2 regions of the Kutzneria sp. NPDC051319 genome follow, and region 1 is predicted to be linked to the other one. Evidence: riboswitches for the same ligand, from Rfam matches in the RefSeq annotation. Region 1 holds a riboswitch; the other holds the start of a gene.
What was found. A riboswitch is a leader RNA that binds a small molecule or an ion and turns the genes downstream of it on or off. The one in region 1 is predicted to bind S-adenosylmethionine.
Positions count from the first base shown of each region.

Region 2: it holds a riboswitch for S-adenosylmethionine, as region 1 does, so the genes downstream of both, AB0M73_RS26895 (GNAT family N-acetyltransferase) here and AB0M73_RS19730 (aminotransferase class V-fold PLP-dependent enzyme) in region 1, are expected to answer to the same signal.

Region 1 is NZ_JBFBAM010000017.1:105,116-110,291, reverse strand. Features, by position in the region: gene AB0M73_RS19740 (RluA family pseudouridine synthase) at 1-107, opposite strand, end outside; gene lspA (signal peptidase II) at 145-666, opposite strand; gene AB0M73_RS19730 (aminotransferase class V-fold PLP-dependent enzyme) at 723-2,078, opposite strand; SAM riboswitch class IV at 2,117-2,233, opposite strand; gene AB0M73_RS19725 (hypothetical protein) at 2,411-2,686, shown strand; gene AB0M73_RS19720 (SRPBCC family protein) at 2,694-3,131, opposite strand; gene AB0M73_RS19715 (potassium/proton antiporter) at 3,224-4,705, opposite strand; gene AB0M73_RS19710 (DUF167 domain-containing protein) at 4,812-5,066, opposite strand; gene AB0M73_RS19705 (helix-turn-helix domain-containing protein) at 5,077-5,176, opposite strand, start outside.
Region 2 is NZ_JBFBAM010000030.1:1,726-6,901, reverse strand. Features, by position in the region: gene mutM (bifunctional DNA-formamidopyrimidine glycosylase/DNA-(apurinic or apyrimidinic site) lyase) at 1-739, shown strand, start outside; gene AB0M73_RS26900 (hypothetical protein) at 815-1,399, opposite strand; SAM riboswitch class IV at 1,485-1,600, shown strand; gene AB0M73_RS26895 (GNAT family N-acetyltransferase) at 1,615-2,193, shown strand; gene AB0M73_RS26890 (hypothetical protein) at 2,243-2,731, opposite strand; gene AB0M73_RS26885 (PadR family transcriptional regulator) at 2,928-3,248, shown strand; gene AB0M73_RS26880 (hypothetical protein) at 3,254-3,973, shown strand; gene AB0M73_RS26875 (MarR family transcriptional regulator) at 3,964-4,410, opposite strand; gene AB0M73_RS26870 (LuxR C-terminal-related transcriptional regulator) at 4,641-5,176, shown strand, end outside.

The DNA of each region.
Region 1 (5,176 bases):
TTGCCGACGGCGCGGCCGTCGACCACCACGTCGCCGGAGTCGGCGAGGGTGGCGACGGTGGTGCGGGACAGGCCGAGCAGCTTGGACAGGCCGGCGTCGACGCGCATGCCGTCGAGGCCGTCGGGCACGGGCAGCTCGCGAAGGTCACTCACTGGTCTTGGCCTCTCGCGTGGAGCGGCCGTCGTAGTCGCGGCCCAGGATGGCCATCAGCACGATGAGCGCGCCGCCGACGCAGATGGCCGAGTCGGCGAAGTTGAACACGGGGAAGTACTGGGCGTTGGGCCCGAACACGGAGATGAAGTCGACGACGTGCCCCTGCAGCGCGCCGGGGGCCCGGAAGATGCGGTCCAGCAGGTTGCCGAGGGCGCCGCCGAACACGAAGCCGAGGCCGACGGCCCAGCCGCGCGAGCGCAGCCGGGGCGCGACCCAGACGATCGCGGCCAGCACGCCGACGCAGATCACGCTGAACACCCACGTCATGCCCGTGACGCCGAGCGAGAACGCGGCGTACGGGTTGCGGATCACGTCCAGGTAGACCAGGCCGCCGGCGAGTTCGAGCGGCGGCTTGCCCTCGAGGTTCGCGACGACCAGTGCCTTGGTGACGATGTCCAGCGCCAGGGCGACGACAGCCGCTGTCACCAGCATGCCGATCCGGCGGGGCAGCAGCCGCTGCGCCGCGACCGGTTCGGTGTTGGGCTCGGTGCTCACCGGGCCATTGTCCCTCAGGCGGCGACGAAGGGCGGCAGCGGCCGGTTGTCGTCGGCCGGCACCCACCTGCCGTCCTCCTGCACGTACGTCCACTTCGGCCCGTTGGTGACGAGTTCACGCAGCGCGGCGACGAGACGGTCCACGTGCTCCACGGTGCTGCCGAGGCCCAGGCTGGCCCGCAGCGCGCGCTGCTCAGTGGCCTCCACGCGCTCCAGCAGGCGCCGGGTCGCCACGTGCGCGCAGAAGGCGCCGTCACGGACGCCGATGCCGTACTCCGCGGACAGCGCGGCGGCGATCAGGCCGGCCTCGTGGCCGTGGACGGTGAAGCTGACGACGCCGACGCGGTCGTTGTCGCCCTGGAAGATGGCCAGCTCGTGCAGGCCGGGGACGGTCTTGAGGCCCTCACGCAGCCGGGTCAGCAGCGCCTGCTCGTGGGCGACGATGCGGTCCCAGCCGTGGCGGGTGATCGTGTCGCAGGCCGCGGCCAGCGCGTGCACGCCGACGACGTTGGGCGACCCCGCCTCATGCCGCTCCGGCACGGCCGACCACGCGACGCCGAGGTGGTCGCCCCAGTCGACGACGCTCTTGGTGGCGCCGCCGCCGACCAGGTACGGCTCGGCCGCCTGCAGCCAGTCGGCCCGGCCGATCAGCGCGCCGGCGCCGTAGGGGGCGTACAGCTTGTGGCCCGACAGCACGGCGTAGTCGACGTCGAGGGCCTTGATGTCCACCGGGCGGTGCGGCGCGAGCTGCGCGGCATCCAGGGCGATGCGCGCCCCGAAGCGCCGGGCCACCTGGGCCAGCTCGGCCACCGGCCACAGCTCGCCCGTGACGTTCGAGGCCCCCGTGACCACGACCAGGCGCGGGCCCTCCGGGCACAGCTTCAGCGCCGCCTCCAGCGCCGGCACGGCCGCGGCCGCCGACTCCGGAGTCTGAATGCGACGGACGTTCGGGCCGCGCCAGGGCAGCAGCGCCGCGTGGTGCTCGGTGTCGAACAGCACCACGGAAGTGCGGCGCGGCAACGACTTCGCCAGCAGGTTGAGGGCGTCCGTGGTGTTGCGGGTGAACACCACCGTGTCGCTGCTACGGGCGCCCACGAAGCGCCGCAACGTGTTCCGGGCCTGCTCATAGACCTTTGTGGACACCTGCGAGGCGAATCCCGCGCCACGGTGCACACTCGCGTACCAGGGCAGCAGTTCGTCCACCGCGTCGCGGACCTGCTCCAGACACGGGGCGCTGGCCGCGTGGTCGAGATTGGCGTACGTGACGCGGTCTCCGGTCACCAGCGGCACGGACAGGCGGGCCCCGACCACTGCCGGCACGGTCGGGATGGTCTTGTCCGTGTTGCGGGCCGGCGGGATCGCGATGGTCACGGGGGTGCTCCTCGGGTCAGGGACCCGCACTGCACCCGGGTCCGCGCTTGCCCTTGTCGCCTGGTGCGACAGGGCCTGGTCCTCACCCGGGGCACCCCACCGCGGAGGAGGGTTGCCGGCCAGCAAGCCGGGGCTTGACGCTGGCACTCATGACCTAACGTCGACCACGGTAACCGACCGTGCGCGGATCCGTCGAGACGTCCTCTCACATCGTGAGAGCCGTCACTAACGGGTGTTTCTGTTCCCGGAGGGGTGAAGGCCCGGTCCATTTGCCGCCCGCCCGGCGCAGACTCGGCGGCGCACCACGTGTGGCCGACCGCCCGGAGGTAGTCATGTTCCGCGAGCTCGACGACGAGCTCAGTCGCCATCTGGCGATGCTCGCCGACCTCGCCCTCGATCCCGACGACCGCATCGTCAGCGGCGTCACCCGGGCCCAGCTCCCCCGCGTCGTCGACGCCGTCGCCACCCTGCTCAGCGAGCACTCCCCGGACCCGGCCGGCCGCTGCGGCGCCTGCCGCCCCGACCACTGGTGGCAGCCCCGCCCGGCGTTCCCCTGCCCCGCCTACCTGGCGGTGCACCGCGCCCTGTTCGCCGGCACCCTGAGCTGATCCCGCGTCAGGACTCCAGCCGGGTCTTCAGGTTGGCCAGGTCCTTGCGGTTGGCCCGGCGCATCTCCATCGCCATCATCGGCGCGGCCACGGTGGCGAAGCCGGACGGCGACCCGCTGTTACGCAGCGTCATCCGTGTCCGCGTGGGCCCGACCGCCTCCCAGGTGTAGGTCGTCCGCATCGGGAACGGCCCCTGGGCGGTCTGCATGACCAGCCGTGAACCGGGCTCATGTTCGACGATCTCGTAGGTGTAGGCCAGTTCCCGGCCGAGGAACCGCGCCACGAAGGCCACCCGCGAGCCGACGGCCACCGGCGGCTCGGTCTCCCAGCGCACGGAGCGGATGTTGACGTACCACTCCGGGGCATTGCCCGGGCCGGCCGCGTAGTCGGCGACCCGCGCGAGCGGGGCGTCGATGACGATCTCGGTCCGGACGTCGACGGCCATGCTCGTTTGTCGCTCCCGCGCCGCCCGGGGTTACCTCGTAGGTGTGCGCGAAACCGTATTTCGGTGTGTCGGAGAGCGGGACTCGCGGGGGTTCAGTCTCGCCCCGATTCGCCCTTCCAGCGGGCGAAACGGCCTGCGCGGTCGACGGCGCGGATGCGGCGCTCGGTGGCGTCGCGGGCGTCGTCGGTGGCCACGACGAGGAGTTGGTCCTCTTCCTGGAGCCGCGTGGTCGACTTGGGCGTGAAACCGGCCTCGCCACGGACGATGAGGCTGATGGTGGCCCCCACCGGCAGCCGGAGCTCCGAGAGATACACGCCATGGAGCTTGGATCCGGGCTGCACCCGCACCTGCAAGAGCTCGGCGCCCAGGGTGTCCAGCGGCGCGGAGTCGACTTCGATCTCCTGTGTGTCACCGGTTTTGACGAGACCGAGCCATCGGGCGACCAGGGGCAGGGTGCCGCCCTGGATCAACGTCAGCACGACCACGAGCACGAACACCGCGTCGACCAGGTGCTGGGCACCGGGAACGCCCTGGGTCAACGGAATCAGGGCCAGCACGATGGGCACGGCGCCGCGAAGCCCGGACCACGACAGGAAGACCTGTTCCCGCCACTTCACGCGGAACGGGGTCATGGACAGCAGCACGGACAAGGGCCGGGCCAGCAGCAGCAACACGGCCCCGGCGACCAGGGCCGGCACGAGGGCGCTCAGCAGCCGGGCGGGTGAGGCGAACAGGCCCAGCAAGACGAACAGGCCGATCTGGGCCAGCCAGCCGAGTCCCTCGGCGAAGGAGAGGGTGTCGGAACGGTGCGGCAGCCGGGAATTGCCGAGCACCAGGCCGGTGACGTACGTGGCCAGCAGGCCGGAGGCGTGCACGAGGTCACCGAACGCATAGGCCAGCACACACATGGCGACGGTGGCGACGGGATAGAGGCCGGTCGCCGGCAGGGCCGCGCGTCTCAGCCCGAAAGCGCCGAGCCAGCCGACGAGAATGCCGACGGCGGCGCCGATGCCGAGCTCGTAGACGGCGAGCAGCGGCGTGGTCCAGCCCACCGGATCGGCGGCGACGAGCAGCACGACGGCGATGAACACGGGCGCGTCGTTGAGGCCGGATTCCAGCTCCAGCGCGCCGACCAGCCGCTTGGAGACGCCGACCCCGCGCAGCACGCTGAACACGGCGGCGGCGTCGGTGGAGGACAGCACGGCGCCCCACAGCAGGGCCATTCGCCAGTCGAGGCCCAGCAACAGGTGTAACGCGAAGCCGGTGACGGCGATGCTGACCGCGACCGCCACTGTGGACAGTGCGATTCCCTGCCCCAGCGAGCTTTTCACGGCCGACCACCGCGTGGTGAGCCCGCCCTCGGCCAGGATCAGCACCAGCGCGGCGATGCCCAGCGACTGGGTGAGCGCGGCGTTGTCGAAGCGGATCCCGAAGCCGGCCTCGCCGATGAGCAGGCCGATGCCCAGGTACAGCAGGAGCGAGGGCAGACCGAGGCGCACCGATACGCGCACGGCGAACACGGAGAGCAGGAGTACCGCCGCACCTATACCGAGCGCTGTCGAAAGAGTAGGCATCCCACCTCCCGGATGTCACCTGTCGGCATGAACAGTGTGCGTGACGATCACGGAAAAGTACTAATCGGCCACTGTGGATGTCCACAGTGGACACTGCAACTCGGTGTTATCCTAGAAGTTCGCGCAACCGGTCGTAGGCGTCCGGCAGCTCCACGAGTTTGTCCCGGCTGCGCTCGCCGGACACGATGAGCACGTCCTGACGGCGGATCCCGAATGCGCCGGCCAGCGCCTTGCGCACGGCCTCGTTCGCCTTGCCCTCCACGGCCGGCGCGGCGACGGCCACGATCAGCGCCCCGTCGCCCCACACGCCGCCGACGGCCTCCCGCCGCGCACCGGGTTTTACGCGCACAGCGAACTTCACGAATCGAATCCTACGGCGCGGTCAGCAGCCGGAAGGCGTCGCGCGCGTACTCGACGGGATCGCTGATCTCCACGCCGCGCCGCACCATCTGCACGTGTCCGAGCAGAAAC
Region 2 (5,176 bases), on a different contig from region 1:
CTTCGCCGACCGCCTCGCCGGCCGCTCGATCGTCGCCGCCGGCCGCCGGGGCAAGTACCTGTGGCTGGAGCTCGACGACTCCGAGGCGATCATCGCCCACCTCGGCATGAGCGGTCAGATGCTCGTCCAGCCCGAGGACGCCGTCGACGAGAAGCACCTCCGGGTCCGGCTCCGCTTCGACGACGGCGGCCCCGAGCTCCGCTTCGTCGACCAGCGCACCTTCGGCGGCCTGGCCCTGGCCGACCTCGTCGAGGTCGACGGCGCCTCCCTGCCCGCCCCCGTCGCGCACATCGCCCGTGACCCCATGGATCCCGCTTTCGACCCCGACGCCGCCGTCGCCGCCCTGCGGCGCAAGCGCACCGGCGTCAAGCGCGCCCTGCTCGACCAGACCCTCGTGTCCGGTGTCGGCAACATCTACGCCGACGAGTCCCTGTGGCGCACCAAGCTGCACTGGGCCCGCCCCACCGACAAGCTCACCCGCCCCCAGGCCGCCGCCCTGCTCTCGGCCGCCACCGACGTCATGACCGAGGCCCTCGCCGCCGGCGGCACCTCCTTCGACGCCTTGTACGTCAACGTCAACGGCCAGTCCGGCTACTTCGACCGCGCCCTCGCCGTCTACGGCCAGGAGGGCCGCGCCTGCCGCCGCTGCGGCAGCGTCATCCGCCGCGACCCCTTCATGAACCGCTCCTCCTACTCCTGCCCGAAATGCCAGCCAATGCCCAAGAATCCGCGTATCTAAATGGCGCCGCCTCCGGCAACCGGGCGAAGCACCGGCGGGGCCTCGCGACTCTGCCGCCGGTGGCCGCACCACGAGCTACCCGCGATCGGCCAGCCAGCCGTCGAAGTCCGCCGGGGTGCGGACGCCGTTGTCGAGGACGGCGGAGTAGATGGTGTAGCTGCGCACCGTCTTGCCGTAGGCGGGATTGTCGGCCCAGGCGTGCTTGATGGCCAGGATGGCGCGGCGGGTCTCGGGGGTCAGGCGGGGTGGCAGCGTCTTGACGTGGTCGAGGTCGGGCATGCGTGACGGCTCGTCGACGAACCAGATGTCGAAGTTCCAGCGCTGTCCCTCGGCGGAGCCGTAGCCGAGGCCGAGGTAGAGGCCGTCCGGGTACTGCTCGGGCTCGACGTTCCAGTGGCCGGTGTCGTTGCGGAACTGGACCTTCCAGATCCGCTCGTGCCGGGCGATCTCGGCCCCGAGCCGGGCGACGGCCCCGGTGTCCAGCTTGGGGCAGGCCACGGTGATGTCGACGTCCCGCTTGACCATGAGGCCCAGCACCGAGCTGCCGGTGTGCACCGGGTCGCCGAACTCGGCCAGCAGGGCGTCGATGTTCAGGTCGGTGCACACGGCGTGCGCCTCGATCTGGAGCTTTTCCTGCTGTACGAACAAGTCCTCGGTCATGCCTGCAGTCTTGCAGCACACCGCGCCGCCCGTGGCCGAAATAGGCCGTGGCGCCGGTGGATCACCGGTGCTAATTTCGGCGCCAGGTCATGAGTGCCAGCGTTCAGCCCCGGCTTGCTGGCCGGCAACCCCGGCGTTCGCGGGCGGGGTGCTCCGGGTGAGGACCGGGCTCGGCGCACCGGCGTCGGGCAAGCCGCGAAGCGACGGAGCTGCTCATGCCCGCTGACCAAAACACTGTCCTGCAAGGGGAAACTCCGCTGTTCCGTCCCGCCGGGGCCGCCGATGCCGGCCAGGTGGCGCAGCTCCACGCCGACAGCTGGCGCCGGTTCTACCGTGGCGCCTACGCCGACGCATACCTCGACGGCGACGTCATGGCTGATCGCCGCGCCGTGTGGACGACCCGACTGGCTTCGCCCACCAACAGCGAGACCGTGCTCGCCGAGCACGACCACCGCTTGGTGGGCTTCATCCACGTCGTCTTCGACGCCGATCCCCAGTGGGGCAGCCTCGTCGACAACCTCCACGTCCGCCACGACCAGCGCCGCGCCGGCCTCGGCACCCAACTCCTGACCCGTGCGGCCGAAGCCGTGGTCGACCGGGCATCCGGCAAGGCCATGTATCTGTGGGTGCTCCAGCAGAACACCGCCGCCCAGCACTTCTACGTCGCTCGCGGCGGCACCTGCGTCGAGACGCTCCCGGCGCCGCCCGGCGACAACCCATGGCGCCTCAACGGCCCTCCCACCCTGCGCATGGCCTGGCCGAACGCCTCCCGCCTGCTCGAAGAAAGCCCCTGACACGCAGCCGCCGTGGACCCCCTGGATCCACGGCGGCATGGGTGATGCGTCAGGAGATGCCGATGGAGCTGGCGCGGTTGTTCCAGCCGTCGCCGATGGTGCGGAGGTCGGGGGCCTGGTCGATCCAGACGGAGTGCGGGTTGCCGTAGTTGAGCGGGTCGTGCAGGTGGACGTCGCAGTGGTTGTACGTGTGCACCGAGCTGGCCTTGTTGCTGGCCGGCCCGAGGTCGGCGAGGCCGTACTCACCGTCGTAGCCGGCGGTGCAGGCCTTGGGCACGTAGTAGTCCCAGGACGTGCCGGTGTAGTTGTAGCCGTCGTAGAGCCGCACGGCGAGGACGGAGGCGGCGGGCACGGCGGCGAGCTGCTTGGCCTGGGACTCGCCGGCGCCGCAGGCGGTGGTGTGCGTCTGAAGGTTGACGGCGCAGGACTGAGCGGCGGCCGGGGCGGCGGAGGCGGGCACGGCGGCGGCGAACAGGGCGCCGATGGCGGCCAGGGACGCGACGCCGACGGCGGCGGACCGCCGGGAGATGGTGGACATGAATTCCCCTCGTAGACAGCTGGTGTGCTGACCACCGGTGTAGCGAGGACGGGTTGTCCGGCGCCGGGGATCCGGCGCCGGACATCAACGTCCGGACAACGCCGGATGTGAGGAGTCCTCCCGTGCCGGCATCTCCGACTTGCGTAGTAGTGCGCATTGCGTAATAGTGGGCACAGCGCATCACCGGGAGGATCGGTTGGACACCAGCCAGCTGCTCAAGGGCGTCCTTGACCTCGCGGTCCTGGCCATGCTCCGGGAGGAGGACGGCTACGGTTACGACGTGCTGCGCAGGCTGCGGCAGAGCGGCCTGGACGAGGTGGCCGACGCGTCCGTGTACGGCACGCTGCGCCGGCTGTACAAGGCCGACCTGCTCACCTCCTACGTCGTGCCCAGCGAGGAGGGACCGCACCGCAAGTACTACCGCGTCAGCGAGTCGGGACGCGTTCGACTGGAGGAGTCGTGCAGGACGTGGCGGACGTTCGCGAAGACGATGGATCAACTACTGAGCGCTTCCTGACGCGGATGCGGGCTGCCCTGTCCGACCTGCCGCCGGCCGAGGTGGACGAGCTGCTGGAGGACACCGAGGAGCACGTCCGCGAGCTGGCCCGCGAACACGGGGAGGACCAGCTGGAGCTGCGGCTGGGCAACCCGGAGGCGTACGCGGCGGAGCTGCGCTCGGCGGCCGGCTACCCGCCGCCGCCCGAGCCGGAGCAGCCGACGCAGCAGCTGACGGCCGAACGCGGCGACGGCGTCGAGGTGCTGGGGCTGGCCGGCCTGACGGTCATGACGGCCAGCGCGATGCTGCTGGCCGGCGCGGTGATCGTCGGCGCCTACCGCGCCCAGGTGCTGGTGCCGCTGTTCGCGCTGTCGGGGCTGATCGGCCTGGCCATCTCGCTGCCGCTGCTGATCCGCGGCCCGGGCGGCATGCGCGCGGTCGCCGAGCTGCCGGCCGTCCGGGCGCTGCTGGAGTTCCGCGAGCCGGACGAGTCCACGGTCTCGGGCAAGGTGCTGGCCTACGTCTACAGCCTGCAGCCGGCCTGGTGGCTGGTGCGGGTGCTGCCGGTGGTCATGCTGACCCGCGCCGGCCTCGTGGGCCTGGTCATCCTGGGCGTGCCGGCGGCGGTGATCTCGATCCTGGTCGGCCATTACAGCCGGGTCGACCGCCGCCTGCTGTGGCTGGTGGTGCCGGCCAACGCCCTGGTCGCCGCGCTCCTGCTGACCTACTTCACCATCTACCTCTGATCGCCGCGCTGGCCGGACAGCCGGTCCAGCAGCGGCACGACGGCCAGCACCTGGGCGGCCTCCTCGGGGGTGAGCTCGGCCAGCCGGGCGTCGATGAACTCGGCGTCGCCGTGGGTCACGGAGATGATCGTCTCCCGGCCGGTCTCGGTCAGCATGACCTGGATGGCCCGGCCGTCGGACGGGTCGGGCTCGCGGGCCACCAGGCCCATCGCCTCCAGGTGGCTGACCATGGTGGTCGCGGTGGGCTGCGAGCACGGCACCTGCGCGGCCAGCTCGCCGACCCGCATCGGCCCGGCCTGCAACAGCTGGTTCAGCACGATCAGCTGCGTCGGATACAGACCCGCCGGCGCGGCCTGGCGGATGGTGCGCAGCAGCCGGTGCAGTGAGATCAGCAGGTGGAGCGACTGCTGCTGGCCGACCTGGTGATCGGTGGTCACGGCAGCCTCCACGAACCGGTCACAACGGATGGCCAGGATATCCCCGCGGCCATGGACCCGGTCCGCCAAGTGCGCGAATGAGGGGACGATGGCCCACCCAACCCCCCGGCGGGTGGACCATCAGCCTTCCCCTCCACCCCCGTCACCCAGCGTGCCTTTTCGGGCATTGTCACGGCATCCGCGCGATGGCGTAGGCGGTGGCGTAGCCGGGGGCGTTTTAGGGTTGGTCCATGGCGGGAGGATCGCTACCAACCGAGATCAGCTCGTTCGTCGGGCGGCGTGACGATCTCGCGGCGATGCGCCGGCTGCTGACCTCGGCGCACCTGCTGACGGTGACCGGTGTCGGCGGCGTCGGCAAGACCCGCGTCAGCCTACGGCTCGCGCACGAGCTGCGGCGGTCTTTCGCGGACGGCGCCTGGTGGGCCGATCTGTCCACGCTCAACCGCAATGCCGACGCGCAGCAGGTGTGCGAGACGATCGCCAAGGGCCTCGGCGTCCACGACCACTCCACCCGCACCACGCTGGAGGTGCTGGTCGATCACGTCCGGAACCGGCGGCTGCTGCTGGTGCTGGACAACTGCGAGCACCTCGTCGACACGGTCGGTGACGTCGTGCGGGCGATGCTGTCGGTGGCGCCGGAGCTGCGGGTGATCGCCACCAGCCGGCAGCCGCTGGGCATCGCCGGCGAGCACGTCGTCGAGCTGCGCCCGCTCGCGGCCGAGGCGGTCAACCTGCTGATGGACCGCGTGCAGGCGGCAATGCCCGA